Regions from separate parts of the Chryseobacterium sp. KMC2 genome, predicted to be linked through region 2. Evidence: riboswitches for the same ligand, from Rfam matches in the RefSeq annotation. Region 2 holds a riboswitch; each other region holds the start of a gene.

The links. Region 2 has a riboswitch for S-adenosylmethionine ahead of JML65_RS13335 (TonB-dependent receptor plug domain-containing protein). Riboswitches for the same ligand answer to the same signal wherever they lie in the genome.
Region 1: it holds a riboswitch for S-adenosylmethionine, as region 2 does, so the genes downstream of both, JML65_RS17805 (TonB-dependent receptor plug domain-containing protein) here and JML65_RS13335 (TonB-dependent receptor plug domain-containing protein) in region 2, are expected to answer to the same signal.
Region 3: it holds a riboswitch for S-adenosylmethionine, as region 2 does, so the genes downstream of both, JML65_RS04885 (SusC/RagA family TonB-linked outer membrane protein) here and JML65_RS13335 (TonB-dependent receptor plug domain-containing protein) in region 2, are expected to answer to the same signal.

Annotation. Positions count from the first base shown of each region.
Region 1 covers NZ_JAESIT010000016.1:101,358-112,498, forward strand. The annotation lists gene JML65_RS17785 (aconitate hydratase) at 1-472, shown strand, start outside; gene JML65_RS17790 (LytR/AlgR family response regulator transcription factor) at 523-1,200, opposite strand; gene JML65_RS17795 (sensor histidine kinase) at 1,187-2,215, opposite strand; gene JML65_RS17800 (outer membrane beta-barrel family protein) at 2,393-4,516, shown strand; gene JML65_RS17805 (TonB-dependent receptor plug domain-containing protein) at 4,584-7,328, opposite strand; SAM-I-IV-variant riboswitch at 7,620-7,717, opposite strand; gene JML65_RS17810 (outer membrane beta-barrel family protein) at 7,838-10,054, shown strand; gene JML65_RS17815 (HesA/MoeB/ThiF family protein) at 10,223-10,933, opposite strand; partial or broken gene thiH (2-iminoacetate synthase ThiH) at 10,959-11,141, opposite strand, start outside.
Region 2 covers NZ_JAESIT010000010.1:65,518-76,658, forward strand. The annotation lists gene prfA (peptide chain release factor 1) at 1-283, opposite strand, end outside; gene JML65_RS13330 (APC family permease) at 400-1,728, opposite strand; gene JML65_RS13335 (TonB-dependent receptor plug domain-containing protein) at 1,735-4,179, opposite strand; SAM riboswitch class I at 4,274-4,379, opposite strand; gene JML65_RS13340 (T9SS type A sorting domain-containing protein) at 4,552-5,598, opposite strand; gene JML65_RS13345 (AraC family transcriptional regulator) at 5,744-6,604, shown strand; gene JML65_RS13350 (hypothetical protein) at 6,697-6,981, opposite strand; gene JML65_RS13355 (fumarate hydratase) at 7,074-8,681, opposite strand; gene fumC (class II fumarate hydratase) at 8,819-10,213, shown strand; gene JML65_RS13365 (bacteriocin-like protein) at 10,360-10,551, shown strand; gene JML65_RS13370 (Dyp-type peroxidase) at 10,629-11,141, opposite strand, start outside.
Region 3 covers NZ_JAESIT010000003.1:173,117-184,257, forward strand. The annotation lists gene JML65_RS04860 (GYDIA family GHMP kinase) at 3-908, shown strand; gene pckA (phosphoenolpyruvate carboxykinase (ATP)) at 1,036-2,652, shown strand; gene JML65_RS04870 (type II 3-dehydroquinate dehydratase) at 2,771-3,178, opposite strand; gene JML65_RS04875 (helix-turn-helix domain-containing protein) at 3,217-4,206, opposite strand; gene JML65_RS04880 (hypothetical protein) at 4,566-5,813, shown strand; SAM riboswitch class I at 6,101-6,198, shown strand; gene JML65_RS04885 (SusC/RagA family TonB-linked outer membrane protein) at 6,282-9,215, shown strand; gene JML65_RS04890 (RagB/SusD family nutrient uptake outer membrane protein) at 9,234-10,727, shown strand; gene JML65_RS04895 (hypothetical protein) at 10,783-11,141, opposite strand, start outside.

The DNA of each region.
Region 1 (11,141 bases), on a different contig from region 2:
TTACAACATGGAAACGAACCACGTGAAAAACGAAATCACCGGTGAATATGGTGAAGTTCCGGCTGTACAAAGAGCTTATAAAGCAGCAGGTATTCCTACTATTGTTGTAGGGGATCAAAACTATGGTGAAGGTTCTTCAAGAGAACATGCTGCCATGGAGCCTAGACACCTGGGTGTAAAAGCCGTACTGGTAAAATCATTCGCGAGAATCCACGAGACCAACCTTAAGAAACAAGGTATGCTTGGATTAACTTTCGCTAATGAGGCTGATTATGACAAAATCTTAGAAGATGATACAGTTAATTTCTTAGATCTTGACCAGTTTGCTCCAGGAAAGCAATTGACGTTAGAATTCGTTCATGCTAACGGAACTAAAGATATTATTATGGCCAACCATACATACAATGATCAACAAATCGAGTGGTTTAAGGCTGGTTCTGCACTGAACCTGATTAAGCAACAGGAAAATTAAGATTACTTGTTAGATTAATATAAAAGACGGCTTCTGTTGAAGCCGTCTTTTTATTTCAGTTTATCCAAAAGGTTAGTTCGGTAGATATCTCCAATTGGAATTTCCTGCTTGGAAAGCATCACCTTTTTTGCTCCTATGCTTTTTATTTTATCCAGATTTATGATAAAGGACTTGTGAATGCGTATAAATTGATCAGGAAGTTGATTTTCCATTGATTTAAGCGTATCAAGAACGATATATTCTTCATCCTCTGTCCTGATATTTACATAGTCTTTAATGCTCTCAATATAAAGAATATCATTAAAGAGCAAACGATGTTGCTGTCCGGAAGACTTGACAAAGAAATGGGAATCTGTTTCCTCATTAACCGAGAAACGTTCTCTGGCTTTTAGGGCACTTTTTTGAAACCGGTCAAAAGAAACAGGCTTCAGCAGATAATCAATTATATTATGCTCGTATCCTTCCAGTGCATATTCCGAATAAGCAGTAGTTAAAATATACTTTTGCCTGGCTCCCACAATTTTCATGAAATTAATCCCTGTAAGCTCCGGCATCTGGATATCTAAAAAAATAAGGTCAGAATCATTATCTTTAATATATTCTAAAGCCAATATAGGATTCTCGGTAGAAAATACCAGTTCAAAAAAAGGAATCTTCCGGATATAGTTTTCAAGGAGAGATATGGCCAGGGGCTCATCATCTACAACGACGCATTTAATTGTATTCATCTCGTAAATCAATCTTTAAATCTACTATAAATTCTGTTTCTGAGTCTTTTATATTCAGTTCATATTTCTGAGGATAAAGAATTTCCAGTCTCTTTTTCACATTCTCAATACCTATCCCAGACGCTGTATCTTTCATCTTTTGATTTTTAAAATTGTGAAGAGAAAAATGAAGGCTTCGGTTTTTATCGGAAACTTTCAGAACAAAACCTTTATCCCTGAAGTCACCATGTTTAAAAGCATTTTCTACAAATGGAACCAAGAGCATAGGAGAAATATTGAGTTTTGGATGGGTGATATCTTTTTCGAAAATCAGCATTTCAGCGTTTTTTATTCTCAGTTCTTCGAGCCCGATCAAGCTCTCAATATACCCAATTTCTTTATCCAGGCTGATCACATCTTTTTCAAGATCTTTCGTACTGTATCTGAGCAGCTCACTCAGCTTTTCAATTGCGGGTAATGATTTATCTGAATTCTGATAAACAAGGGAGTAAATGTTATTTAAAGAATTAAAAATAAAGTGGGGATTGATCTGTGTTTTCAATGCCTGAAGTTCTGCTTGTTTTTTCTCTATCAGGAGTCGTTTTTTATCATTTTCAGCCACCCCGTATTTCTCTAATATCCATAAAATTCCTGCTATGAAAGTGGTGAGAGAGCTGCTATAAATATTATCAAAAAAATAGTATGTAAGTCCTGTTCCTTCACCATAGTTTCGAAACCCAACGATCTCCTGCAAAATTATTTCTTCAAGAATATAACGCAGTCCTGCAAAGCAAAGAAGAGTCAATACAAAAACTATTACAGCTGAGTAAAGCTTATCCAGCTTGAAGAACTTTGGGAAAATAAATATATATGAAATATAGAAACTCAGAATCTTTACCATAAAAAAAGTAATCCTGAGAATACTTACTTCATAGCTGCTTCTCTCCGGGAAAAAGAAATTAGGAGTAATAACCGTTCCAAAAAAATCAAAACTCCAATAGATAATCTGAAGCCAGATAATTTGCTGTTTTTTCATACTCAAATATAAAGCTCCGCCAAGGAATTTATCTACAGTTTTCGATGAAAGGCTCTTTTTTTCCGATAAAACTATTTTCACACCCATGAAACAAGCCTTCGTCTAATCCCTGTTTTTACAAGAATATCCACCTTATACCTTTGTCCCAGAGCTGTAATAAAACCTCTCTTACATACAATGAAAAGAACTATTTTCTATATCTCAGTGTTATTTTATTCTTTTGCGGTAGGGCAGACTAAAGACTCTGCAATGGTAAAAAAGATCGAAACGGTTACGGTAAACGCTAAAAAAAATTTGGTAGAACGTAAAGTAGATCGTCTTGTCTATAATGTTCAGAACTCTATGCTATCCCAGGGAAGCTCAGGAACAGAAGTATTAGCAGGAACTCCTTTTCTTAAAGTGGATGAAGATAAAGGTCTTCTTTCTATTGCCGGCAAAAATGGAGTCTCTGTTATGGTTAATGACCGAATGCTTAACCTTTCCGGTACCGAGCTCATCAATTACTTAAGAAACTTACGTTCTGAGAACATCCTGAAAATTGAAGTCATCACTACTCCGCCCTCAAAGTATGAAGCTCAGGGAAATAGCGGGATTATTAATATTGTTTTAAAAAAAAATCAACTTCTTGGTTGGAACGGTTATCTGACCACGTATTATAAACAAAAAACCTATGCCGGATTTGGGAGTGTGGCAGGGGTTAATTATCAGAATGAAAAATTAAAAGCAGCAATAAAACTACAGGGATTTGATGAAGAAAAACGTTCTGTAGAAAATTATCAGGTTATGGGAAAAAGTTCTTCGGTTAACAGAGATGACAGAAGGGATATGAATGATGGACTTGGGTTTAATGCGACACTGGATTACTCATTATCCGAAAAATCCAATATAGGAATGGTTTATGATATGTTGAAAGGACACTCCAATATGGATATTCATTCGGGGCAAAACTACTTTACCGACGACACTCTAAACTTCCAGACCCAAACTGATTCTAAACACCGTTCTGATTTTACTTCCCAAATGCTGAACCTTTATTTTGATCAAAAGCTAGGAGATCATAAGCTGAGTTTTGGAGCTAATTATTATGGAAACCTTCCGGATACTCAGGTCAATTTTAAAACCATAAATATGGCAGATCATTCAGAACAAATGGTCAGAAATCTATCTTCGGTGGACTATAAAATCTATTCCGGACAGGCTGATTTGACTTTAAATCTTAAAACCATTCAAGTTGAAGCCGGTACCAAGTACAGCCAGTTTTCGAACAACTCAGCTATTGAGTATTATAATATGATCAGTGGAAATTATACCATTAACCCGAAAAAAAGCAATCTTTTTAATTATAATGAAAAAAATTATGCAGGTTACTTCAGTGCCAGTAAAGATTTTGGTGAAAAATGGTCTGCAAAAATAGGCCTGCGTTACGAATATACCGACACAAAAGGATTTTCACCCACCACAGAGTCTCAGTCTGACAATAGGTATGGAAAACTATTTCCCACTGCCTATATTTCTTATAAGGCTGATGCTAACCATCAATTCAGTCTTACCTATTCCAAAAGGATTAACCGCCCTTATTTCCGAGCTTTAGATCCTTTCCGCTGGTACTCCAATCCAAATACTTATTATACCGGAAATCCGAGCCTCCAGCCTTCATTCAACCATAATATTGAATTCAATTATATCTTTAAAAATAAATTCTCAGCTAATCTCTACTACCAGAGAACCTTGAATAATTTTGACCAGATCACATTTTTAGATGGAATCCAGCTAACCAGTACCTATCAAAATTATTACAATCAAAACAATTATGGGATCAATCTTAACTATACAGATATTTTTTTCAAAATCTGGGAAAGCAATCTTTCTGCATCCTTCAGCTGTAATGAAACCCAGATTACCCAATTCAATGCCGTCCCTAAAAGTGGGCAAGCCTTCTATTATTCTACCAACAATACTTTCAGACTCAATAAAGCCAAAACGTTTTTTCTGTTTTTAAATTACTGGCATAATCTTCCATCAAGGGATGGGTATATGTCCGTCAGAAACAGGGCCAGTGCTGATGCCGGAATAAAAATGAGCTTTGCAGAAAAAGCATTGCAGATTAACCTTTCGGTAAGTGATATCTTTAAACAATCCGGATATAAAGCCAATATGTATTTCTCCGATAATACACAGTCTTTCAATAATTATTGGGACGCCAGAAGGCTGACCTTAAGTATCACCTATAATTTCGGCAACCAGAAGCTGAAAAATGAGGAGAGAAAAATTAATTTTGAAGAAAAAAACCGGGCACAATAATAAAATCCGCCTGTTTATTCAAACAAAAAAAGCAGAGATTAAGTCTCTGCTTTTTGCTGCCTTCTGCCTAAAATTTAAATTCTACTCTCGCAAACACAAAGCGTCCTCCGATACCATACTGAGAAACCTGTCTGGAATAGACAAACTGATTATCTGCCGTTAATGAGCTTATATTAGGGCTTTTGGAAGGAAGTATATTGAAGAGATTATTACTTCCAACGGTTGCTGAAATATTCTTATTAAAATCATACCCCACCGAAAGATCCGTCACAAAGCGGCTATTTAATACAAAATGCTCCCCGCTTTCTGTGATGCCATCAAAATTGGCATCCACAACATCTGCATCTGTCACTTTACCGAAAAAAGAATTTCGAAGTACAAGGCTAAAGTCTGATAATTTCAGGGTGTTGGATAATGTTGCTTTTATCCGGGGTACAGCCTCTTCGAAATAGACTCTGTTCGGCTCAGAAAAATAATTATCTATCTGGCTTACTAATTTCGGGGATGCGTGGATATCTCCAATTCTTTTGGTTTGGTTCAGGTTGATGCCCAAATTATTTTCCAGGGAAACACCTGATGAAATTTTCGAAGTCTGAGAAACTGTAATATCCAGTCCTTTTGTCTGGGAATCCACAGCATTGGCAAAAAAATTAGCAGCGCTTGCTCTTGCCACATCGAAAGCATCCTGAAGAACTGCCTGATCTGAACCTGGGGTAAAACTGCCATTAGGACGGAAGAAAAGGTCTGTAAGGACTACCCTGTCTTTTATTTTTATATAATATACATCGGCTGTGAATGCCAGGCTTAATGCCGGAATTCTCCATGTAATTCCCGTACTGTAGGATTGTGATGTTTCCTGCTTTAATTTTGGAATACCAAGAGCCTGTGCTGCCTCAGAATTATTCCTGAAAGTACCTACCTGTGTTGTTTTTCCTTGCTGAATCAATGTGGAAGTAGAACTATAATAAATCTGAGCTAAAGAAGGTGCTCTAAATCCTGTAGACACGGCACCTCTCCAATTGAAATTGGGTGCCAGTTTTACATTTGTTGCCAGCTTATAATTAAATGTAGATCCAAAGTCTGAATAGTTTTCATAGCGCAGAGCACCTTCGAGTAACCATCTGTCTGTTACTTCAAGCTCCACATCAGCGTAGGCCGCTACACTATTCCGACTTCCGGAAACAGCATTTTCAGGACTGAAACCAGGAAAAACCTGAGCTCCTGCCGGTCTTATATTTCCAAAAAAGTCTGTTACTTTTTCATTTTCAGGTGTATTGGCAGTAACCACATTCCCAAAAATATCATAAGAAGCATAAGAGTTTTCCTTTCCGACGTTTACTTTGTAGTTTTCATATCTGTATTCCCCTCCAAACGCGAGGTTAAGACCATGCAATACATTATATTTCTTTGAAAAATCAAGATTGACCGTGTTCTGTGAAAACTCAGATCCTCCAGCTTCAAAACTTCTTGGAGAATGGTCTGTCAGAGAGGCATTAAAGGTATTCACAACACCAAAGCTAAAGGCATTTTTCCCAAATGTATTACTGAAATCTACGTTCCAGCCACTCCATTTTCCTTTAATTCCTGCTGCAAGGGAATAATCATTCACTGTCGCTTCAATCTGAGGCAGATATCCATTAGGAGTAACCGCATTGATGTTTCTTTCGTTATTTGGAAGGCGATAAAAACCGCCAGCATTTCCAAGACGGTAGCTGTATCCCCCAAAAGAATAGACTTTCCAATCGTCATTAACCGGTATTTCAGAATTAAAGAAAAGCTGTGCCGACTGTAATTTAGACTGCCCGGCTCTAAGACTGAAGTCTTTTCTTTCCAGTCCCCTGTAAGCAAGCTCCTGACTGGTAAAATCACCGCCTAATAGCCCCTGAAGGTCAGAAATACTGTTTGCATTGGAAATCTGAGACTGAAAACCGGAGGAGAAATAATCTACTTTTGTTGCATATTGTTTAATGGTACTGATGATCTGCTGGGTATTGGACGTGTTTTTGATATTCTTATACAGCCCATCAATATTAACACCATCCTGCAAAGCTCTGTAATTGACAGCGTTGTAAGCATTGAAAATGTCTCCTTCCCGAACACCGGCTCTGGAATAAGGATCGCGGTATTGTGCAGAGGTTGTAATATTAAAAAAACCGGCTTTTCCGATTTTTGCTCCGTAATTAAGATCCACAGAAATGGTCTGCCCGTCAACTCCTCCCGAAAAATTATTAGCAACAGGTGAAGCATATCCTCCTAAAAATACCTGTCCGGAAAGTCCCAATCTTTTTTTCAGCCCCAGGTTAACAACACCGGCAATGGCATCAGATCCATATTGAGCGGAAGCGCCATCCCTTAACACCTCTATCTTATCTAAAGCAAAAGCAGGAATTGCATTAAGGTCGGTTCCTACAGAACCTCTTCCCGGAGTAAGTGTTACATTAATCAAAGAAGACTGATATCGTCTTTTTCCGTTGAGCAACACCAAAACCTGATCCGGACCCAAGCCTCTTAAAAGGGCAGGATCTACGAAATCAGTACCATCATTAACGGTGTGTGAAGTAGATGAAAATGAGGGAACGATATAGTTTAAAGCCTGGCTGATATTATTGACAGGACTTTGTTTTAGAATTTTTGAAATATTAATGATATCTACCGGAACCGGAGTATCAGTTAATGATCTTCCGGAACCTCGCGATCCCAGGATGACCACATCGTCTATTTTTTTGGACTGTACTGTATCAGACTGCGCGTAATAAAATGTTGTAATAAAGGCAGCTGAAGTGATAAGGATTTTTTTATTGAAATGATACATGTGTTTTATTTTTTTGTTGTGAGGATTTACTTTTAAGCACTACAAATCCTGTAACCTTAAATTTTAAGGTTAGCATAAATGTTTGAAATGTTGGTATTATTTTTTAGAAATGGAAAAGGCTAGAAACAACAACGCATGCCCATGTAGAAATGGCATGAGAACATATCAGAATAATGAAGTCCGCCTTCATGATCTGAGGAATAAAAATTGACATGTGTAATGAGATTTCCCGTGTCTTTAAACATTGATTTTAACTTTAAAACAAAAATTCAAGATGGGAGAAATGATAGAATGATAAACATTTTTTCCGGAAGATCCGGCTTATCGATTGCAGCACCTTGCTTGTTTTTGCAGGTTGCTATCCCATCTAGAGATTCTTGATAATTACCTGGCAAAGATATAATTATTTCAGAAATAAAAAAATATTTGACATAAAAAATTAATTTCCATCATTTTATCGTAACAAATTCTCCTTTTGAGCGTCTAACGGAATAGTAGTAAAAAACATTATGAAAAAAACTGTATTCGCTTTATCACTTGTAAGCTCAGTTTTTATTTTTTCTCAGGAAAAAAATAATAACCAGCCTAAAGAAAAACAAATTGACGGTGTAGTGATCACCAAAACTAAAAAAGCAGTTGAACAAAAAGCAGACCGTACTGTTTTTGATTTCTCTGAACAGCCTCAGCTCAACAATGGGAATGTGTTGGAAGGGATTAAAAAACTTCCGGGACTTGTAGCCACAGACATCGCGGGAATGATGTATCAGGGAAAAATGCTGGATGTTTATCTTAACGGAAGACCTTTAAACATTACTTCTAATGAATTAAACTCATTTCTTGAAGGCATGCCTGCCAATTCTGTAGAGAAAATTGAAGTGATTACCCAACCGGGCGCAGAATTTCCGGCAACCTCCGGAGGAGCCATCATGAATATTGTTACGAATAAAAATGCCAATAAATACTTAACAGCTACTTATTCCGGAAATTATACGTTCACAAACTATGATAAGTATAGAAACAGGGTAACTAACTCAATTAACCTCAACGCCAGAAATAAACTCTTCGGATGGCAGCTTAATGTTGGCCAAAACTATCGTGAAAGTATGCTTAATACTCAGCAGGACAACCTTCTGTCTGGAAATACGGACCGATATGCCCGTGGATATTTTGCAAAATCAGGGGTAACCTTTGAGCTTGGGCAGGACAGATTATTGCTTAACTACGACATTTACCACAATAATAATGATAACTATACTCTAAGTAATGGTCTTGCTGATCTCCTTGTCAGCCAGGATCCTGATGTTTATAAAGAAGCTAAATTTGATGCTTTTGATGCAGCACGTACCAACAGCCTGAGACAAGAAGCTGTGGTGACCTATCAAAAGCGTTTTGCAGACAAGTCCCAAAAGCTGGATTTTCAGTTTGGCTATACAAAGTCTGATACCAAGTTTTCTCAGGATAATTTCTTTCGGGAAGGTTTTTATACAGAAAATGGGAAACCTTTTGCCTATGCAGGAGGGAATGATATTCTCAACAACAAATCGGATATGAGAATAGCCAACTTCAAAGTTGATTACTCACAACCCATTAAACTTCTTGATGGTGGAAAGTTAAGTGCAGGAGGGTTATATGAAAGACAGGATTATGATACTAAAAGCTTTGGGTTGACCAATTTAGAATATCAAAGACAAACCGCATCTACCTATTTAGAATTTCAGGCAAAACTTAAGAAGTTTGATTTTACATTAGGAGGACGTGCTGAAAACTATGATATTTCCGGAGTAACAAGATACATTAACAAAGATAAAAAACTTGTTCAGGATGATTTAATTCCTTTTAATAAGTTTAAGTTTTTCCCAAATGCCAGCATTCAGTATAGCATGATGAATCAGGTGTATGTTGCGGCAAACTATAACAGAAAAATCAGTTTACCGAGTATTTCTGCTCTTAACCCCAACAATACCACATTTGCAGGTCCCAATACCCAAATAACCGGTAACCCGAATCTTCAGCCGACCATTTTTGATAACTATGAGCTTAAGGTTTCTGCTTTTGATTATGCATTTATCGGCTATAGTGTAAGTTCGGCAAGCAACCAGGTTGCACAGATTATCAGAAAAGACGGTAAAAATCTGTACAATGAGCAGATTAATATTTCTAATATGAAAATCCACAATTTCAATGTAGGTCTTCCTATTCCTTTTATGATATTCAGCAAACCGATAAGTGAAATCATGAAGTTTAATTTTAATCCTGATAAAATCAACTTCATGTATCTGTATGCAGGATATCAGAAACATGACATTGAAAACCTCAACAATAAAGGGTTCTGGATTTTTAATGTGATGACTCAAATTATCCTTCCTAAGGAAATCAATATGAATGTTAATTACAGCTATTTAACACCCAAAGGAGGATATTTCTATTTTACAGCAGATAAACCGTTCAATAACTCCCTTAATATTACACTGACTAAAAAGTTTTTGGACAAGCGCCTTACGGTTTCCGTATTTGCTAATGATATTTTCAACAGCCAGGTGATGCAGGCTTATTCCAGCCCACCTGAAGGAGAAAGGGTTATGATACGATCTAAATATGATTCAAGAAACTTCGGTTTTTCAATCAATTATAAAATTCCTACCAGAAACAAACTGGCAAAAGAAGATCCCAATATCTTAAACCAAACTAAAAAAGAAGATACCGGTGTCATGCAGCAGGGACAATAAATAAATTTGTTAAAAATTAAAAGACAGTGATTATTTCACTGTCTTTTTTTTATCTACTTTTCGCTTTTTACGTGATACAACAGGTATCTGCAAGATTTGTGGAAATCTAAGTTTAGAATGAAGCCAATGGAAATGATATTTTATTGATCAATGAGCTAAGACCTATTCCTAAAAATCCAATGTTTGAAACCTCCAATCCAATGTATCAATGAGTGTTAGCTGGTTCAGATTCACGGGAAGCCCGCTGATTATTTTCAGAACCTGAAGAGCCATCATACTTCCAACGATTCCCGGTAAAGCACCCAATACTCCAAGGCTGTCACAATCCGGCATATCTTCATCAAAAGGAGGTTCCGGAAACAGGTCGCGCAGGTTTTTGCTTCCTTTATGATTGAATACCGCCAGCTGTCCTGAGAAGCCAAGTATACTTCCATAGACCAATGTTTTTTCCAGCTTTGCACAGGTATCATTCACCAGATATCTTGTTGAGAAATTATCGGAACCATCTACTACTACATCATATTGGGACAGCATATGTTCTGCATTTGAAGCATTAATTTTCTCGTTGATCCCAATAAACGCTACCTGATGATTGAGGTTTTTCACAAATATTTCTGCACTTTTTACTTTAGGCATTCCCATATTATTTTCATTATGGATTACCTGCCGGTTTAGGTTATGAAGCTCCAGATGATCAAAATCCATCACAGCTAAACTACCTACTCCAGCGGCGGCCAAATATTGGATAATGGGACTTCCCAGGCCTCCCGCTCCTATGACAAGAACTTTTGAAGCCATTATTTTCTTCTGTCCTTCCAGTCCTATTTCCTCAATAAAGATCTGACGGCTATACCTCGCAAATGTATCTTCGTTTTTCATCGTTGGTCATTAACATATTTACCATTTAAACACCGCTATATATGGAATCCCAGTCTTTCATGACAGGATCATAGCCTGATTTTCTAATCATATTCCTGATCTCCTCCATACTTCGTTCATCACTGGTTTCAAACTGTTCCAAAGATTCTTTGTCCACAGAATATCCTCCGGGATTGGTTTTGGATCCTGCACTCATCGCGGTAGCCCC
Region 2 (11,141 bases):
AACCTGGAATCTTAGCCTGAGCTTCTAATTTTTCTTCTTTTGCAAGATCTACCAAATCTCTATCCGAACCATCGGCAATGATCTCATCAGATTCTTCAATAGCATCCAAAGCTCCTTTGTACTGATCATAAACCTTTACAATTTTGCCCAAATCACTATATTCTTTGTTTAAAGAAGAATATCTTTTTTGGTCTGAAATGACATCAGGCTGTATAATAAGGTCTGCAACCTCATTATATCTTTGTTTTATAGCTTCTAATTTTGGAATTAATGATTTAGACATTATAGAATTTTTGTGGGTGCAAAGATAAGGATTATTAATTCAAAATTAAAATTACAAATCAGCATAAATTTTTGAGCATTAGACTAAAAATCCAAAAGGTCAATTTATCAATTGTCTTATTCGCTTTTGGAATCATCCATTTCCGGCTTACTTCTTTTAGAAAGTTTTCTGTCTATTAAGTACAGGACAACTCCTACAGCTACAATTCCCAGTCCAATAAAACTTTCCTTAGGATTATGAATCAGGGTAAAATAAAGAATATAAATACTGAACAGTAAAAAAACCGTGGGGAAAATATAAAAAGCATTGGATTTAAATATTTTCCGGTCTTCTTTTTTAAGAAAATATACCGTAGAAATGGCCAGACTGGCAAATAACTGAAGAATGAATGCTGTATAAACGAAAATTTCCTTAAAACTTCCTGTTAAAATAATTACCGAAGCAATAACAGCATGGGCAAAAATAGCTCTTACCGGGATTCCTTTTTTGTTACCCGTGGAAAGAGGCTTCCACAGATAAGTATCCTTCGCAAAAGCCTGAGTAAGCCTCGAACCTACCCATAAATACCCACTAATGGTTGCAATCAGTTGTAAGGCAATAAAGATATTCACTATTTTTCCAAAGGTAGAGCCCAGCATATTAACTGCCGCTTCACCCATTACATCTTCTTTTCCTGCCAATTGATTCACTGAGGCATGTTTCAGCATAATGTAATTGACTAAAATATAGCTTACTGTCACAAAAACAGTCCCTATAATCAGAGATTTAGGAAGATTTTTCTGCACATCCTTTATTTCTCCCGCGATATAAGACGCTGAATTCCAGCCTGTATAAGAATAGGTAACAAATACCAGGGAAGTAGCAAAAGCAGGAAGCATGATTTCATTCTGCCAGCTGTCACTGAAATTAAGACTGTTCCCTATCTGGCCAGATTCCGAAAGTCCCACGCCCAAAATAACCAAAACGATAATAAAGGTGATCTTGATTAATGTAAAAAAATTATGAAACCTACTTGAAGCTTTTAAACTAAATGATAAGGCGGCAGCCACCAGAAAAATTGCAGCGATGGCAAAACTATTTCCAAATGTGTATTGAAATACTGAAAGATATTTTGACATGGCTAATGCCGCTAAAGCCACCGGGGAAGAGAAACCGATAATCAAAGAAATCCAACTTATAAGGTATCCAAATAACGGATGATAGGTTTCTTTGAGATAAATGAAGTCTCCGCCATTGCCTTTAAAATGGGATCCTAATTCAGCGTAGCAAAAAGCCCCGAATAATGCCAGAATCCCACCAATACCCCATAGCAGAAAGATGCTGTAGGTATTTGTAATATCAGATAACTGAAATCCCAGTGTTGTAAAAATTCCGGTTCCTATCATATTGGAAACCACAATGGCTGCAGCTGTTTTCCAGCCGATCTGATGTGAAGGAGTATTCATTAATGATTAAAAATTAAAATTAAGCCTTCCGAAGAAATAGCTACCTAATGTTCCCATTTGTACCGGAGCATATTTAAATACTCCATAATATGAATTTTCATAAATCTGACGATCCGGGAACACATCAAAGACATTATTAGCACCTACGGTAAAGTTGATATTTTTTGTAATATCATACCCTACACTGACATCTGTAATCACTTTCGGTGAAAATTCCTGAACGCTTCCAAAAGGATATCCGTCTCTTATTACTTTACCAAAATAGGTATTTCTTACGAGAAAATTAAACTTTCCCATTCCATAATTCAATCCTAATGAGGCCTTTGTTTTGGGTGATAAAGTTTCTATAATATTGATCTGATCAGGCCCAAAAAACTCATTCTGAGGAGTTCCCAGGTTTTCAGGGAAATGAAAATCTGTAATTTTTGTTTCTGTATAATTTCCGGCAAGGTTCACATTCAGGTTTCCTCCACCCAATTTCCAGTCGTAGGAAATAACCAAATCCACACCTTTCGTCTCCGTATCAATAGCATTGGCAAAAAATCTACCGCTTTCAACTTCTTTTCCCACCCCTACTACATCAGGATCTGATAATCTGGAATCTGTAATATTACTTGTAATGACAATTCTGTCTTTCACTTTGATGATATAACCATCTAAAGTAATGAATAGTCCTTTCGCCGGTTTTAAAGTAAATCCAAGGCTTCCGTTGACCGAGGTTTCCTGTTTTAACTTATCAAATCCAAGAACCTGTGCCGCTTTACTGTCGTTATTAAAAATTCCTTTAGTTACAATTGTGGACCCTGAAGTTGAAATATCTGCATAAGAATTGTTGAAATACTGCTGTTGCAGAGAAGGTGCTCTGAAGCCCGTTCCTACAGCTGCTCTTACCGCATAATTTTTTAAAAACTCATATCGTACGGCGAGTTTTCCATTCAGGGTATTTCCAAAATCAGAATAGCTTTCAAATCTTGCCGCAACATCAATATTCAGCTTTTTATCCAAATCATAAGATATATCAGCATATACCGCTGTAGAATGCCTGTCTTTTTTTAAGGTATTATCCGGTGAAAAGCCGATGAATGACTGTGATCCCCCTGCTCCTATCACTGTTGATCCCGTACCTGCTACATTTCCGTTGACATCATATTGGGTATAGGATGCAGGATCTCCGGATTTAATCTGATATTGTTCAAATCTGAATTCACCTCCAAATGCTATATTAAACCGGTTTATATTTTTAGAGACGTCAAGATTAAGGGTATTTTGCAGAAAACTGTGTGCCCCGGCATAAAATCGGGTCGGTGATTTTGCTCCTAAAGAAGCATTATTCGTATTGCTTACGTTATAATTGAAAGTATTGTTTCCAAACGTATTGCTTACATCAAAAAGCCAGTTGTTTACATTATATTTTGCTCCGACAGCATAAGAGATATCATATACCTGAGATCCCAGCTCCGCCTGAAATCCGTTGGGATAAAGTGATGAAACAACATTAAACGTTTCACTGGGAAGCCTTCTGAAGCCATATCCTTTTCCCTCTTTGATACTGAAACCACCAAATGAATAGAGTTTAAAATGATCATTAAAAGGATATTCTGAATTAAAAAACAGCTGCGCCTGCTTGATCTGTGCATCTCCGATCTGAAAGTTGAAATCGTCACGGGTTAAACCTCTTTTTCTAATTTCCTCATCATCTGCAGCTCTTGCCGCCTCCGGATCATCTGCGAAAGGATACGCAAAATTATTTCCGAAAATATCCAAATCATGATTTTGAGTCCTCGTTGTTTTCCCTCTGTGGCTTAGCTGTAATGAAAGATTGACATACCCTTCTTTTTTTCCTAATGAAGCCCCATAATTAACTCCTGCCTGATAGGTGTCTCCATCATTCCTTCCGCTTAATCCGTAAGTAATACTTGCTGAAGCGCCTGCATTTTTTTTGAGTATAATATTGATTACTCCCGCAATGGCATCAGAGCCATACTGAGCTGCCGCCCCATCTCTTAATACTTCAATTTTTTCAATAGCAATAACAGGAATTGTACTCAAATCTGTTCCCACAGAACCATTTCCAACGGTATTTTGATAATTGACCAAAGAAGTGGTATGTCTTCTTTTTCCATTAACCAATACTAAGACCTGATCCGGGCCCATTCCTCTTAATGTTACAGGATCAATATGCTCGGTTCCGTCAGAAGCAGACTGTCTTACGGAATTAAATGAGGGAATAACATAGTTCAATAAATCCTGAACCGTTATTTGGGGGGATGCTTTCTGTATTTTTTCAATATTAATAACATCTACGGGAACCGGTGTTTCAAGTTTTGTCCTTTTAACATTACGATTTCCTACGATGATAATATCTTCAATTTGTTTTCCTTTTTCTTCCTGTTCCTGGGCAGCGATCCCAATGGTGCCAAGCAATAATACAGCTATGCTTACTTTTTTCATCTTTTGTTCCTGCAAAAATTATTATACATTCCGAGAATCAATCCTCAGACACACAAGACTTCAAGAAATGGAATTCATATAAGAATATTGACTTCAATTATCTCCCCCATCGGGTTGGAATTAGCACCTTTACACTTCTGGAATTGTGTAGGTTGCTAAGGTTTCTTTGGGCCAAATCCCTCCACCTTTCTTGATAAATCTACTGCAAAAGTAGACTATTTTTTTCAATATGCAAAAGCCGTTTTTACGATTTGCAAACGCAGCATAAAAAAGGCTTATGAAAAATTTCATAAGCCTCCCTAATAAAAGTAATTGTAATTGAAGTGAACTATTTTATGTAAAGGGAATACAGTGATTCTACAAGAAAACTGCTTATCCTTTAATAATCTTTTTAGAAACGGTCTGTCCGTTTTTTAATTTTATTTCTACAATGTATAAACCGTCCGGAAGTCCTGTCATATTAACCTGATCATTTAAAAACCCGGCCTCCATCTTTTGTCCTACTGTATTCGTTATCATTATACTTTCAATCGAGGAATCTGCTTTAATGGTAAGAATTCCTTTTGTTGGATTGGGATACATCCCTATGCTGTTATGATTTAGTCTTACCTCCGAAGTAGCAAGTGCCGAGGTAGGTTTAATACATCTTACTGATGCTCCCTGCCCTCTGGGTGCCCCTGCTGAGGCATTAGCACTGATGGTCCCTACGTACAGATATTTCCCTCCAAGCCCGGATACATCCGAACTCCAGAAATACCCTCTCTTTCCTACAAAAGTAAAACCAGCGTCTGAAGAACTGCGATATCCTCCTGCAGGCAATTTCAGATGACTGCTGTAAGCGCTTGCGGGGGCCGTAACACTTTCAAGGCTAACAATACTTGCCCAGTCTGCCTGTGTTGGCATTCTCCAATCGGCACCTATTGCCTTACATGGGTCTACACCCACTGTCTTTCCCAGCCCATCTATGTTCTTTGCGGTCCATTCATCATTAGCTTCAAGAGTAGACCACCACGCGGGTGTTCCTATGATGTACGAGCTCACCCCTGCTAAGCCGTCCGGCCTGTTAGGAGTAGGAGCAGAAACTGTGGCTGAATTTCTTAACTGATGGCCGTCATCCCATCTTCCCCACTGAAAGAAATCTCCATATGAAGCTTCATCATCCAGAGAAGAGGCTACTTTAGAGCTTCCCAGGTTCTGCTGCAGCCATATTTTTCCATCATTAGCTCTTACAGTCGTATAGGAAACCGTTTGGCCTTGGTAAGTAAATTTCACACATCCTACATCTCCAGGATTATTTCCAGGGTCTGCATTGGTACAATTTTGAGGATTTCCCTGCGCATATAAACCATTCAAAGCGATGAGTATCAGCATCATTCCCGCGCTTAGTTTTCTCATCACAAAATATAGATTTTCAAACATAATCAATATTATTTTTAATTATTCTAAATTTAATTTAATTTTGCGCAAAAGTAGCTTACCCGTTTAATTCAGAGTTATCATTTTCCAACTTTTAGTTATCCGATATAGGAGTTATATATGAACACCATCAAAAATAACACTGATTATGAGTAATTTAGAAGAAGAAAAGATATTATTTGCCTCAGATAATATTAGCATAGAATTTTGTTCCGAACGATATTCAAAAACGTCAATACTGGAAGCTGGATCGAGTTTTAACCTACTCTTTCTATTGGGTTCGGACATATATCTTGAAAAATCTGCCGGTCATCTTCCAATAGTATTCAGAAAAAATCAATACATTCTTTATTATTCATCAGAAGAAAACAGAGCAGAATTACGATCTGATAGTCAGGAAGCATTACAATATCTGCTGATCCGGATTGACTATCAGTATATCAATCACCTTATCAATCCCCAATCCAGTGAGGAAAGTGCTGATATATTGGAAAACATGATGAGAAACAGCTTCATCTATTTTCATAAAGAAACACCACCCACCATGACTGTTGAAATGCATATAATCCTTAAAGAAATCATCGGATCTTCAAAAAAAGGTATTATTCAGAAGTTATTTATTGAAGCAAAGCTCATCAAGCTGCTTATTCTTGTATTCGAACAGTTCCACGAAAAAAACAGCGCACAATCAGCCCCAAAGGCCCCTGAAATGATCAAGAAATACATCGATGAAAATTACCACAGAAATATAAAGGCTGAGGAAATAGGAAAACTGATCGGGATTAATCAGAATATCATCCGGCAGGAATTTAAGAGTCAATATCATATAACCATTTCCCATTATATTTCTGAACTAAGAATGCTGAAGGCAAAAAAAATGATTACCAACAGTGATGTAATGATCAAAGAAATCGCTATTGAATGTGGGTATGAATATGTACAGAATTTCACCCGTGCTTTTAAAAAGAAATTTGGTGTTGCTCCTGAAAACCTGAGAAATAACAAATAGAAAAACCGCCTAAAAAATTAAGCGGTTTATATATGTTGTTTTGCTTTGATATTACTTTTTCAGAATTAAGGTGAAAAAGCAATGACAATCAATTAATGATGATGTCCGTGATCGTGAATGAACGGTCCGTTACCTTTAGGTTGGTTGTAAAGAACCTCTACACCTTCCTGCTCATAAATATTCTTTCTTCTGATATCTTCAGGATCGAAAGCCTTTACTTTTCCAAAGTATTCTTTCAAACCTTCCGTAAGCCACATTGGAATGACTAATCCGAAGAACATAAAAATACACCAGAACCCTACTAAGAACATAGTAATAAAGAATACAGTCCATAGGAACTGGTAGAACGGCCAAAATGCTGATAAAATAGTTATCATTCTCTTTAGATTTTAGGCAAAAGTAGAGCTTTTTTCTTTTTTACACAAAAGATATAGGCTCTATTTTATAATTTATTTTAATTTTAAACTAACTAGTGGGCAAGATTTGCGAAGAAATCGTTTCCTTTATCATCCGTAATAATGAATGCAGGGAAGTCTTTTACTTCAATTTTTCTTACAGCTTCCATTCCTAATTCCGGGAAATCCACAACATCTACAGATACAATATTATCCTTTGCAAGGATAGCTGCAGGCCCTCCGATAGATCCAAGATAGAATCCTCCGTATTTATTACATGCATCTGCAACATCTTTACTTCTGTTTCCTTTAGCCAGCATGATCATACTTCCGCCATGGCTTTGAAACTCGTCAACATACACATCCATTCTTCCTGCGGTAGTAGGTCCGAAACTTCCTGATGCCATTCCTTCCGGAGTCTTTGCAGGTCCTGCATAGTAAATCGGGTGGTTTTTGAAATACTCTGGCATTGGTTTACCACTATCTATCAGTTCTTTAATCTTAGCATGAGCGATATCTCTTGCTACGATAAGGGTCCCATTTAATTTTAGTCTTGTTTTGATTGGATATTTTGAAAGATCAGCTAAAATATCCTGCATAGGCTTATTCAAATCAACTTCTACCGCTTCTTCCAAATGGGGAGGGGTAGCTGGTAAAAATCTCTTTGGATCCTGTTCCAATTGCTCAAGGAAAATTCCTTCTTTTGTAATTTTTCCTTTGATATTTCTATCTGCAGAACAAGAAACTCCCATTCCTACCGGACATGAAGCTGCGTGTCTTGGAAGCCTGATCACTCTTACATCATGGGTAAGATATTTTCCACCAAACTGTGCTCCAATAGCACTTTCCTGGCATATTTTCTGAACTTTAGCCTCCCATTCAAGATCTCTGAACGCCTGTCCGGCTTCATTTCCTTCCGTCGGAAGATGATCATAATACTTAGCCGAAGCTTTCTTTACAGCCGCAAGGTTCGCTTCTGCAGAAGTTCCTCCAATGACTAAAGCAAGGTGATACGGAGGGCAGGCTGCCGTTCCAAGATCTGAAATTTTCTCTTTGATAAACTCTTCAAGAGATTTTTCGTTCAGTAAAGATTTTGTTTTTTGGTACAGGAATGTTTTATTGGCAGAACCTCCTCCTTTTGTTAAAAACAAGAACTCATAGTAATCTCCTTTTTTAGCATAAATATCAATCTGTGCCGGAAGGTTGGATCCTGAATTTTTCTCATCAAACATAGTTAAAGGAACCACCTGAGAATATCTTAAGTTTCTTTTTTGGTAGGTATTGAAAATTCCTCGGCTTAAAAATTCACCGTCGTCTACTCCTGTGTATACATTTTCTCCTTTTTTACCCATTACAATTGCTGTTCCTGTATCCTGACAAGAAGGAAGAGCTCCCTCTGCAGCTACTGCAGCGTTCTGTAGCAGGTTATAAGCAACAAATCGGTCATTGTCCGTAGCTTCAGGATCATCAATAATTTTTCTAAGACTCTCTAAGTGAGAAGAACGTAACATAAAAGAAACGTCAGCCATAGCTTCCTCAGCAAGTAATTCCAACCCTTTAGGATCTACAGTTAAGATTTCCCTGTCTCCTAATTTTTCAACTTTTACATAATCTGATGTAAGCTTTTTATACACCGTATCATCTTTCTGAATTGGATACGGATCCTGATATCTAAATTCCATTCAATTTTTTGTTTGCACAAAAATACGGCTACCGTAAAAAAATATGAGTAAAATCAGTCATTAAAATTGATATTTATAATGATTATAAATTGCGAAATTCTGGTGTTATCAGTAACTTTATAAAAATTTCAATCACAATGAATTACAGAATAGAAAAAGACACCATGGGCGAAGTTCAGGTACCTGCAGACAAATTTTGGGGAGCACAGACAGAGCGTTCCAGAAATAATTTTAAAATAGGTCCTGAGGGTTCAATGCCCCACGAAATCATTGAAGCATTTGCCTATTTGAAAAAAGCAGCAGCGTACGCCAACAGCGATTTGGGAGTTCTTGCTGCTGAAAAAAGGGATATGATTGCTAAGGTCTGTGATGAAATTCTGGAAGGAAAACTTAATGATCAGTTCCCACTGGTTATTTGGCAAACCGGGTCGGGAACTCAGTCAAACATGAATGTCAACGAAGTTGTTTCCAACAGGGCACATGTCAATAATGGGGGTACTTTAGGAGAGAAATCTGAAATCCACCCAAACGATGATGTCAATAAATCTCAATCATCCAATGATACCTATCCTACAGCGATGCATATTGCTGCTTATAAAAAAGTAGTGGAAGTAACGATACCTGCTGTAGAAAAATTAAAAAATACATTATCTGAAAAATCCAAAGCATTCAAGGATGTTGTAAAAATCGGAAGAACCCACCTGATGGATGCTACTCCACTTACCCTTGGACAGGAATTTTCAGGATATGTCGCTCAGCTGGAATTTGGCTTAAGAGCTTTAAAAAATACACTTCCTCACCTTTCTGAACTTGCACTTGGTGGAACGGCAGTAGGAACCGGGTTAAATACTCCAAACGGCTATGATGTAAAAGTAGCTGAGCATATTGCAAAATTCACCAACCTGCCTTTTATTACTGCAGAAAATAAATTTGAAGCTCTTGCTGCTCATGATGCCATTGTTGAAAGTCATGGTGCTTTAAAACAGCTTGCCGTATCTTTATTCAAAATTGCACAGGACATCAGGTTATTGGCCTCAGGACCAAGATCAGGAATTGGTGAAATTCACATTCCAGAAAATGAACCTGGGTCGTCTATCATGCCGGGGAAAGTAAACCCTACTCAAAATGAGGCGCTAACTATGGTTTGTGCTCAGGTTTTAGGAAATGATACCACCATTTCTTTTGCCGGAACTCAGGGAAATTATGAGCTTAATGTTTTTAAACCTGTTATGGCTTACAATTTCTTACAATCTGCCCAGTTGATTGCCGATGCATGTATTTCATTTAATGATCACTGTGCAGTTGGAATTGAGCCTAATCACGAGAGAATTAAAGAGCTTGTTGACAAGTCTTTAATGCTTGTAACAGCTCTTAATACTCATATTGGTTATGAAAATGCAGCTAAAATTGCAAAAACAGCCCATAAGAATGGGACCACGTTAAAAGAAGAAGCTGTAAATCTGGGGCTTTTAACTGCCGAACAGTTTGATGAATGGGTAAAACCTGAAGACATGGTGGGAAGCCTGAAATAGGATTACAAACACAATATATCAATAAAAGCCTTGGAATTCCCAAGGCTTTTTTAATGATGCAAAATACTGAATAACAATTTTTTATTAAATTCAGATTTGCGTATTATTTTTTCATAAATTAGTGATATAATTTCAAAACAAAAGCCATGAAAAACCTAAAGAAATTAAAGAGACAAAGCTTAAAGGAAGTATTAGGCGGAAATTCAGCATCAAACTGCCAGGGGAAATTTAAATATCCTGCTTATTATAATGGATATTCGGCATGTTGCGTTGCACAAACAGACTATCCATGTTCCCAGACTGTCATGTGCCAACTTCCTATCGGAATGTGTGATTGAGATTGTCATTTGATATCATCTCTGTAAGTAATTGATAAAAGGGCTGCCTCCGTAAAGAAGCAGCCTTTTTTCTTATATTATCCTGAAAATTCGTCAAGCATATTTCTGGTTGGAACAAAGAAGAGCGTACCCGTTACCGCTGTACTGAAGTCTAAAATTCGGTCATAATTTCCCGGAGGATCTCCAATAAACATATGGGTCAACATCTTTTTCGTAGTGGTAAAAGTACTTGCATAAGAAATGAAATAGGTTCCAAATTCATTTTTAGAAGGGTTTCCGAAAGGCATATTATCTCTTACAATCTTAAGTTCTTCACCATTCTCTCCTTCTACATTCGCTAAAGCAATATGTGAGTTTGAAGGTTTTACTTCATCAGACATTTCAATATCATTTTCCTTTGATCTGCCGATTACCTTCTCCTGGTCTTCTGTAGAAAGACTTTTCCAGGCATCCATATTATGAAGATATTTCTGAACAAAAAGATAGCTTCCTCCCTGATATTGAGAATCTTCATTTCCAATTTTCGCAAAATAATCACGGTCTTCTCCGTGTGGGTTTTCTGTTCCGTCTACAAAACCAAGAATAGACCT
Region 3 (11,141 bases), on a different contig from region 2:
ATATGAACGCGATATTTTCACCGGGCAAGCTTATGCTTACTTCAGAATATTTCGCGATAGATGGAGCTCTTGTCCTGGCGGTACCTACCAAGCTTGGACAAGAGTTTTTTTTTGATGAAAAAAATGACGGCAAATCCCTGATTCTTTGGGAAGCTTTTCATCAGAACCAATTATGGCTAAAAGTTGTCATAGACTATAAAAATTGGCAGATTCTTGAAGCCAACATCCCGTCAAGCGCTGAGTTTATTCTAAAAACCTTAAAGAATGTACAGCAGCTTTCCGGTATAAAATTCAAAAACGATTGTACTTACCATTTAAAAACAAATCTTCAGTTTCCTGCAGATTATGGGCTAGGAAGTAGTTCTACCTTAATGAATAACCTGGCAGAATGGGCCGAAATCGATCCTTTTTATTTGAACTCAATCAGCTTAGGAGGAAGTGGCTACGATATTGCGGTCGCAAAAGAGAAATCCGCAGTCCTTTTCCGCAGTAAACCGGAAATTAAATATGATAAGGTGACTTTCAATCCTCCTTTTAAAAATGAACTGATTTTTATTCACTTAAATCAAAAGCAAGATAGCAGAGAAGGAATCCGTTTTTACAAGTCAAAAAAGAAATCCCCGGAACTGGTGAGTGAATTTTCAGATATCACAAAGAAAATTTTGTTATGCAGTGAATTGCAAAATTTTTCTGAGCTAATGATGATTCATGAGCAAAAAATTTCCGATTTCCTTGAAATTCCTACAGTTAAAGAGCGTTTATTCTCAGACTGCCCTTGTTTTGTAAAAAGTTTGGGGGCATGGGGTGGAGATTTCGTGATGAGTGCCAAATTTGGGGACTATAAAGACTATTTTTGGGAGAAGGGTTTTACTAGTGTTTTTGAATGGCAAGATATAATTAATTTATAATCAATAAATTACAAGCCCCTTTTTTTATTTGTGATTCTGACTTATATCAGTATATTTAAACCACCTTTAACAAATAATTAATATTATTTTTGTTGAACTCAATAAAGAAATAGAAAATATAAGTAAAATGAAAAACACTAAAATCATCCAGGATTTAGAGAAATTAGGGATTAAAGGAAACTATGAAGTCGTATACAATCCTTCATATGAAGAATTGTATCAGGCTGAAGTTTCTCCTGAAAATCAGGGATTTGAGGAAGCTGAGCTTACAGAATCTGGCGCGGTATCGGTAAAAACAGGAATTTTCACAGGTCGTTCACCTAAAGACAGATATATTGTTCAGGATGATGTTACAAGAGATACAATTTTCTGGGATGGTAAAGTAAACCTACCTACCACTTCAGAAATTTTCGGGTCTTGTAAAGAACTAGTGATGAATCAGCTGGCGGAGGCAAAAAAAATCTATGTAGTAGATGCTTTCTGCGGGACAAATGCTGATACAAGACTTAAAGTAAGATTTATTGTTGAAGTGGCATGGCAGGCACATTTCGTTACCAATATGTTCATTCGCCCTTCTCATTTTGAGCTTGAAAACTTCGGAGAGCCTGATTTCACTGTAATCAATGGTTCTAAAACGACGAATCCAAACTGGGAAGCTCAAGGATTAAATTCTGAAAACTTCATCATGTTCAACCTTACTGAAAAACTACAGATTATCGGTGGTACTTGGTATGGTGGTGAAATGAAAAAAGGGATGTTTGCTATGATGAACTATTACCTTCCATTGAAAGGTATGGCTTCAATGCACTGTTCTGCTAACGTAGGAGAAGAAGGTGATGTTGCTTTATTCTTTGGTCTTTCTGGAACAGGTAAAACTACTTTATCAGCAGATCCAAAAAGATACCTTATCGGTGACGATGAGCACGGATGGGATCATAACGGAGTATTCAACTATGAAGGAGGATGCTATGCTAAAGTTATCGATTTATCAGAAGAAAAAGAACCGGATATTTTCAGAGCGATCAAGAGAGATGCACTTCTTGAAAACGTTGTTGTTAACAATGGAGTAGCAGATTATAAAGACGGATCAATCACTGAGAATACAAGAGTTTCTTATCCAATCTATCATATCAACAAAATTGTATTGCCATCTAAGGCAGGGCACGCTAAAAAGATTGTTTATCTTTCAGCAGATGCTTTCGGAGTACTTCCTCCGGTTTCTATCCTGAATGAAGATCAGGCTCAGTACCACTTCCTTTGCGGGTATACTTCAAAACTTGCCGGAACAGAAAGAGGAATTACAGAACCTCAGCCATCTTTCTCACCTGCATTTGGTGAAGCATTCCTTACATTACACCCTACAATGTATTCTAAAACATTGATCGGTAAAATGAAAGAGCATGGTGCTAAAGCATATTTAGTAAATACAGGTTGGAACGGTACAGGAAAAAGAATTTCTTTAAAAGATACAAGAGCAATCATTGATGCTATTATTGACGGTTCTATTGATAACGCTCCTAAAACTCAGGTTCCAATCATGAATCTTGAAATTCCTACAGCACTTCCAAATGTTTCTGAAGGTATTCTAGATCCTAGAGATACTTACGCTAATGTTTCCGAGTGGGAAGAAAAAGCAAAAGATCTTGCTTCAAGATACATTAAAAACTTTGAGCAGTACTGTGATACTGAAGCAGGTAAAAAACTTATTGCTTCAGGACCTCAATTACAGGAACAAACAATCTAATAAGATTATTTACAATACATACAAAAGCCTCATCACTGATGAGGCTTTTTTTATTTCAAATAGTGTAAAATGTATTGTTTATTTTGCTACATCTGTGATAGATATTTAAAAAGATAAATTATTTTAAACTTAGCAAAGCTAATCTGTATCCTTCCATTCCGAAGCCGGACAATACAGCATCGGTGTTGGCAGCAGTCACAGACTTTTGTCTGAATTCCTCTCTTTTATAAATGTTACTGATGTGTACTTCAACCTTAGGTTTTCGTATGTTCTTTAAGCAGTCTGCTATCGCATAAGAATAATGAGTGAATGCTCCCGGGTTGATCACTACTGCATCAAAATCATCTTCCTGAAGCCTGTTGATGAGCTCTCCTTCAATATTGGATTGATAATATTTTAATTCATAAGAATGAAACTCGGATTTTAGATTTTCCAAATACTTTTCCATAGAGATTGTTCCATAGATTTCCGGTTCTCGTGTTCCTAGTAAATTAAGATTGGGGCCGTTAACGATAAGAATTTTCATTTAAAAAATTTAGTCAAAGATAAATAAATTTATATAGACTACAGATCAATATTCGTCTGTGGGTTTTGCTGCGCATATTCTGAAGGGGTAATTCCTACAATCTGTTTAAAAACTCTGTTAAACGTTGACTGATTTGAAAACCCTGCTTCAGTGTAGATATACATCAAAGTCGTTTTTTGGAAATCAATCTCTGTAAAAAGTTTTTTCACATAGTTGATTCTATAGATATTAAGATATGTATTGAAATTAGAATATCCTTTATACCGTATAGCTTTAGAAATATAAGTGCTGTTGACATCTAGTGCTACGCTCAGTTTTGAGAGATTGAACTTGTCATCTTTAAAAAGTTTATTCTCGGTCATGGCGGTTTCTATTTTTTCAAATAGTTTTTTCATGCTTTCAACATCAATGTCATCCCATGAGTTTTCAGTAGGAGCCTGTATTTCATCTTTTCGAATTACAGTGGATTCTATTTGAGAGAGAATTTCCAGTTTTCGGATCTTATCTTTATAATAAATTAATAATGAAACAACTAAGATATTTGAAATAAAAAGGATAGTATCTGTAAACATTACCTCTTTTTGGGTATGCTCAGGAAACGTAAAGTTGAAGTTATTGGCTGCAATATAGCCGGTAATAATTAATAATAATATATAAGCCACATACAGTAATACTTCTTTTTTGGAAAAGAAAATATAGGCTCCCAGTGGGATGGGAAGCAGCCAACAAAAACTTGCAACAGAATTATTCCAGAAGGCAAGCATAATATAGAAGTTGTAAATAGGGGCAAATAGTAGATACAGATGCACTATAAGGCTTATCGGATATTTTTTTCTTACAATTGAATAGGTATAACCGGAAAAAAATAACCCGATCATTAAATACCAGGACATCATTTTGTCATGAATAAAGAATGTAAAGATTACGGCATATACTCCTAAAACCAGCAGCATAAGAATAGTATACCTATCCATTAGTTCAAGCTTAAATTTTTCTATCTGTACATTCTTTGTGTTTACTTCTGACATCTAAAATCCGTGTTATAAGGAATAAATTAATGAATTATCATAATTCATTAGGATATTGTTTTGGTTTTCAAAGATATATAAAATTTAAATCATTTTCAAGATTGTGATTTATACTTTTATTTTTTGATTTAATGATACAGTTAGTTTTGCAGGAGAAATTGTATCAAACAAATGTACCGAATAAATGTCCTTACTCTATTGTAAAAGTTTCAAACTCTATTCTTTCTTAGCTATACTTTGCTGTGCTCTTCCAATATTTTTAGAAAAAAAAATCCAGATATAAAACACAATTGATCATGCTTTGATAGGGCACCTCAAAGAAGCTTTTGTCAACTTTTTAACAAAAAATAATTCGAAAAATGAAAAAAACACTATTCTTATTGACAACAATTATTTCAGGATTAGCCTACTCCCAGGTAGGAATTAATACCGCGAATCCACAAGGAAGTTTCCATGTAGACGGCTTAAAAGATAACAATGCGACAGGAGTTCCAACAGCTGTACAGCAATCCAATGATTTTACTGTAACTTCTTCTGGTAGCGTTGGGATTGGTACTACGGTGCCTAATGCATCTGCAATGCTTGATGTGAATGTTGACGCTCTTGCAGTGGGTAGTAAAAAAGGATTTTTGGGGCCAAAAGTTGCCTTGACTTCTCAGACGGATGGGGCTACCATCCCTTCACCGGCTGCGGGATTACTTGTATACAATTTGGGAACCGCAGGGCTAGGCTATGTCGGTTACGTATTTTGGAACGGAACTGAATGGAGAACATTCAATAATGGTTCTCTTGCGCCTGGAACTTTAGGATCTATTACCTGTAACGGAGTAACACTTTCTCCAGGAACCTATACGGCCGGAACTCCCTATACCGGAACAATGACTGTTCCTTACACCGGAGGAAACGGAGGGGTCTATCCGGCACAGACTGTGGGACCTGTAAATGGTCTTACGGCAACACTGGCTGCTGGAAATTTTAATGTAGGATCAGGAATTCTTAGCTATACAGTGTCAGGTGTACCTACGGCTTCCAGCCCTACACTGACTACTTTTGCGTTAAATATTGGCGGACAGACCTGTAGTGCAACAGTAGGAGCCGGAGCTGTGATTGCTCCCGGAGAGCTGGTTTATTATCATTCTTCAATTCCGCGCAAGACAACATCATTTCTTTTAAGCCAGTTTCTTAATGATCTTCCCGTTATCAATAATACGTTCAGAGTGGATGCTTTTATTACTGCTCCCAATGCATTTGACTCAAGCGGGGCAACTACTAATTTTGATCCGCGTCTTTATAATATCACTACTGCCAATGCGAAAGTATGGGTTTCTGAAGTGTCTACCCATACAGGTGACTCACATGGCGCTAACTTATTAATTTTCCCTAATAATTATGCACAGTTTGATGATGGGGTTTATCTTACCTATGGAAGAAACGAAACGGTAACTTTTGATATTACTACTGCTGACAACAAATGGTACAGAGTGTACTATGCACTCCGTATAGATAACAAATCTTTTACAAGTGCAGGGAATGGTAATACGACTTCAGATTCCAATACTTCAGATAATACACTGGAGGTTTTTGTATCCATCCAGAGACTTTACTGATCTTAATAAGTGAGTTATTATTTGTAATTCCTAAAAAATTCTTACTCAGATAAAATTTAATGACGCCATTGGCGTCATTTTTTTATTTCCATGCACACAGAGTGTATTGATTCAATTATTATTAATGATATTTCTCATGTTTGCTAAAGTGTCAATTTTTATAAGTCCTTATTTTATCGGCTTTTTAATAAAATATTAAGTTAATTTTTGAAAAATTATCATGAAAAATTATAAGTCTACTTGTTTTGTAGACTAAATATTTCTAGATTTGCAGACATATTTCGATCGGCTTATAAAGAAAGATGGAGGGAACTGACCCAATGAAATCTTAACAACCTGCTCTCGCGCAAGGTGTTACATTCAGCCTTTAAAGGAAAAATAAGCATTAGGTTTATCGTATTTATCGATGCCCTTTGCTGTATTATCTGCAAAGGGCAAAATTTTAATATATGATAAACAAAATTGATTATGATTAATAAAAATTTGATTAGCTCAAAAATTTGGATTCCCCCTGTAGCGGTATTCTTTTTAGGAATAGGAAGCTTAAGCGGACAGAATACCAAGGCTAAAAAAGATACACTCAATGAGAAGGAGCTTGATGAAGTGGTGGTGGTAGCCTATGGGAAGGCTAAAAGAACCAGCTATACCGGTTCTGTGGCAACTATTTCCAGTGATAAAATTAACAACAGACCTGTTACCAATATTACAAAAGCATTGGAAGGACAGGTTGCAGGAGTGCAGACAACAAGTTCTTCCGGACAGCCGGGATCTACAGCAACAATCAGGATCCGAGGAATTGGTTCTATCAGTGCATCCAGCGATCCTTTATATGTGGTGGACGGAATTCCTTTTGACGGAAATCTAAACTCTATAAGCCCTAATGATATAGAATCAATCAGTGTACTGAAAGATGCTACGGCAAGTGCTCTTTATGGATCAAGAGGGGCGAACGGGATCATCATTATTACGACTAAATCCGGTAAAAAAGGAGAAGCCCGAATCAATTTTAATATGAGCCAGGGTTTTTCCACCAGAGCAGTAAAAGATTACGAACAAGTCAATACGGATCAGTATTTCCAACTGTATTGGGAAGCATTGAGAAACGGATACAGATCTAGCCAGATCAATGGACAGCAGGCAGCTCAGATGGCTACCAATAATCTTATTTCTGAGCTGGGTATTAATCCCTATGGAGCCAATTATTCAAAACCTGTAGGTACAGACGGAAAACTATTATCCGGAGCGACACCTTTATGGAATGATGACTGGAGAGATGTTTTACAGAGAGTGGCTTCGAGAAATCAGGTAGATCTGGATATCAGTGGAGGAAGTGAAAAAAGCAATTACTTTTTCTCATTGGGATATCTTGATGATAAAGGGATTGCCATTGAATCTGGATTTAAAAAATACAGCACAAGGTTAAAACTCAATTCTGAAGTTAAGAAATGGCTGAATGTAGGGGTAAACCTAAGTTATACCAACAGTATTCAACAGGCTCCTACGTCTTCAGATTCCAATACAAGCAATGTTATCCAGGCAGCAAGATCTGTTCCTTCATTCTATCCTTATTATGAGAGAAATCCGGATGGGTCTTATGTATTGGATGGTGCCGGAAACAGAATTTACGATTTTGGAAAATACAGGCCTACCAACGCTCTTCAGAATCAAAATCTGGCAGCAACTTTACCTTTAGATAAAAACGAAAATAAAGAAGATAACTTCTCCGGAAAAGGTTTCATGGATTTCACATTCTTACCTGAATTGAAGTTCAGAACCAGCTTTTCTGTAGATTTGGTCAACTATAATGGACATTATTACTCAAACCCGCTTATCGGGCAGGGTAGTGAGATTGGAGGATCGGTCACAAAGTCAAACAGCAGAACTTTATCGTATACCACGAGTAACATTCTGACTTTTGATAAAAAATTCGGAAAGCATCACTTTAATGTGTTGGCAGGTCAGGAATTTTATAAATATGATTATCAAACAATTTCCGGGACCAGAAGTCAGTTTTCACTTCCCTACTACTATGAGCCGGATGCTGCCGCTTTATTGGGAAGTTTCAGTGGAAACAGTGATAAGGTCAGCCTGCTAAGTTACCTTGGAAAAGTGGAATATGATTTTAATAATACCTATTTCCTGTCAGCTTCAGGAAGAGCCGATGGTTCTTCAAGATTCTTTAAGGATAACCGTTGGGGGAAATTCTGGTCTGTAGGAGGTTCATGGAAAATCTCTAATGAGGAATTTATCAAAAATCTGAATTTCTTTAATCAGCTGACACTTCGTGCAAGTTATGGAGGACAGGGGAATGATAAATTATTACAGCCTAATAAACTCCCTCTTTATTACGCTTATCAGGAACTTTATAAATTTTACAATAACCTTGGTGAGCCGGGGGCAGTACTTGAAAAAGCGAGAACCAACGAATTAAAATGGGAGACGAATCTTAATCTGAACGTAGGATTAGAGTTTGCGATTCTTAATAACAGAGTGAAAGGAAATATCGAGTATTTTGAGCGAAAAAGCCAGGATCTTCTATTTAATATGCCGGTAGCTCCGTCTTTGGGAATTAATGATTTTCCGGCCAATATCGGAACCATAAAAAATACAGGTTTTGAATTCTCTCTTTTTACAACACCAATTAAGACGGATGATTTCCAATGGAATTTAGATCTTAACCTGAGTACATTGAATAATAAGATTACGAAATTACCTAAAGGTTCTATCCTTACCGGAACAAAGTTGTTGCAGGTAGGTGGTTCTGTATATGATTTCTATATTCCGGAATGGGCAGGGGTAGATGCAAGTAACGGAAGACCCTTATGGAAAACCATCAGTACAGATGCTAATGGAAATACAGTGGAAGGTACTACTTCTGAATATGCAAAAGCAACAAGAACACTGCAGGGATCTGCACTACCAAAAGTAACCGGAGGGCTTAGTACAAGTATTACCTATAAGAATTTCGATTTCTCAGGATTGCTGACTTTCAAAATCGGGGGTAAAATTCTTGATACCGATTATACCTCAATTATGCATAACGGAAGTGCCGGAGGTCGTGCGTGGAGCGTAGAAATGTTAAACAGATGGACGCCTGAAAATCCTAATACGGATGTACCTGCATTGAGCACAATTACCAATAACTGGACGTCCAATTCTTCGAGATTTTTATATTCCGGGACGTATGCAAGACTTAAAAATGTAAGTCTGGGATATACTCTCCCTTCAGACTATTTTGAAAAACTGGGACTTAAAAAGTTCAGAATTTATGTTCAGGCAGAAAATCTTCTGACCTTCTATAAACATAAAGGAATGGATCCTGAACAGGCATTGGATGGTACTACTTATTACAGGTATCCTGCGATGAGAACAATCACTTTTGGACTTCAGGCAACTCTTTAACTTTTAAAAATTGAAACAATGAAAAAATTAAAATATTTATCTTTTGCCTTACTCGCAGCATGGGTACTGACCAGCTGTGAAAGTGACCTGGCAACAGCTCCTACCGACCAGGCTAATGATGTGGAGGTTTTTAAAACGGCTGAAAGTGCAGAAACAGTAATCAACGGAACCTGGGCCAGATTCAATGATGATGGAACAACCTATGCCAATATTGGGTATTCAACTGTTTTAAGAGCAAGTGATGCTATGGGAAGTGATGTAGCGGTACTGACTAATAAATATGGTTTTTCTTCTACCTATACTTTTACTGAAATGGTTAATAGTACGGCAAGCCGTCCATTATTTATCTGGTCGATGCTCTATTCTGCCATCAATAACATGAATAATGTGATTGCCAGAATTGACGGAACAGAAGGAAGTCAGGAAAAAAAGAATCAGGTGAAAGGCCAGGCAAAGGCATTACGGGCTTTCTGTTATCTGAATCTTGCCAGTTTTTATCAGTTCAGTTACCTGAAAGATAAGACCGCATTAACAGCTCCTATCTATACGGAACCTTCAACGATAACTACAGTAGGGAAGAAAAGAGCAAGTCTGGAAGAGATCTATGCTTTAGTGAAAAGTGATCTTACAGATGCTGATAATTTATTGAAAGATTATACGAGAAATAATAAAGATAAGATCAATCGTTCTGTCGTAAACGGGATTTTAGCAAGAACCTATCTGAATACGGGAGAATGGAGTAAAGCTGCCGCTGCGGCAAAAATTGCAAGAGAAGGTTACCCTTTGATGGCTCCGGAGAAATATAAGGATGGTTTCAACGATATCAATAATGCTGAATGGATTTGGGGGCACGGACAAACCCAGGAGCAATCCGGGGCAAGTTATGCATTCCATTACCTGGATGTATCTTCTTCCGGAAGTTATTATTACAGTTTTATGGCTGATCCTTATTTTAAAGACCTCTTTGATGCTAATGATATCAGATCTCAGCTTTTCTCATGGGATGGCCTTAAAGGAAGAGAAGGGTTGTTGAGGTATGCTAAGTTTAAATTTAAATCAGGACTTATTGCTGATATCGTCTATATGAGAGCTGCCGAAATGTACCTGATTGAAGCGGAAGCGGAAGCAAGAAACGGAAATGTATCGCAGGCAGTAACTGTTTTAAATCAGTTTAAATCAGCCAGAAATGCTAATGTCTACAGTGGCTCTTTAGCTCAGAATGATGTGGTAAAGGAAATTTTAATTGAGAGAAGAAAAGAATTATTCGGAGAAGGGTTTTCTCTTTCAGATATCATCAGAACACAGGGGACGGTAGTAAGGAAGCGTTTCGTAGACGCTAATGGAGAGCCTGTTAAAGTTCAGGTAACTACACCGGACGGAACGGTAAAAACGGTTGATGGAAGAGGTCATACTAATTTTGCATTCCCTGATCAAACAGGATTTGTACCGAATAGCAGGTATTATTTATTCAGTATTCCACAGAAGGAATCTGAAAACAACCCGAATTTATAGTTTATAACCCAATAATTAGATTTGATTTTTTTAGCCACTGCACTTGCGGTGGCTTTTATTTTCCCCTAGATCTATAGTATACCAGAGAATCAAAAGTGTGTATGAAGTTTTTAAAACGTTTGGTTTTTAGGGTATCTATACTTTCTTTTTCGTCAAGAAAATGGCGAAAGTTTATGGCTAGGGACCTTTTGTTTGTTTTAATTATAATTGTGTCACCAAGTTCAATAGAATTTGCTCTTTCTCCTATCTTTGTATTGTTATTAATAAGATAGATTTTATTCTTATCAAAACTTCTCCCTAAAAAGGCCCAATCCTTATCTGTTAGTTTAAACCTAAGTGTGTCAGAGGTATCAGGCTCGATCATAAGATTTGTTGTATAAATATCGGTTCCATTAACGGTCGAAAGATTTCTAT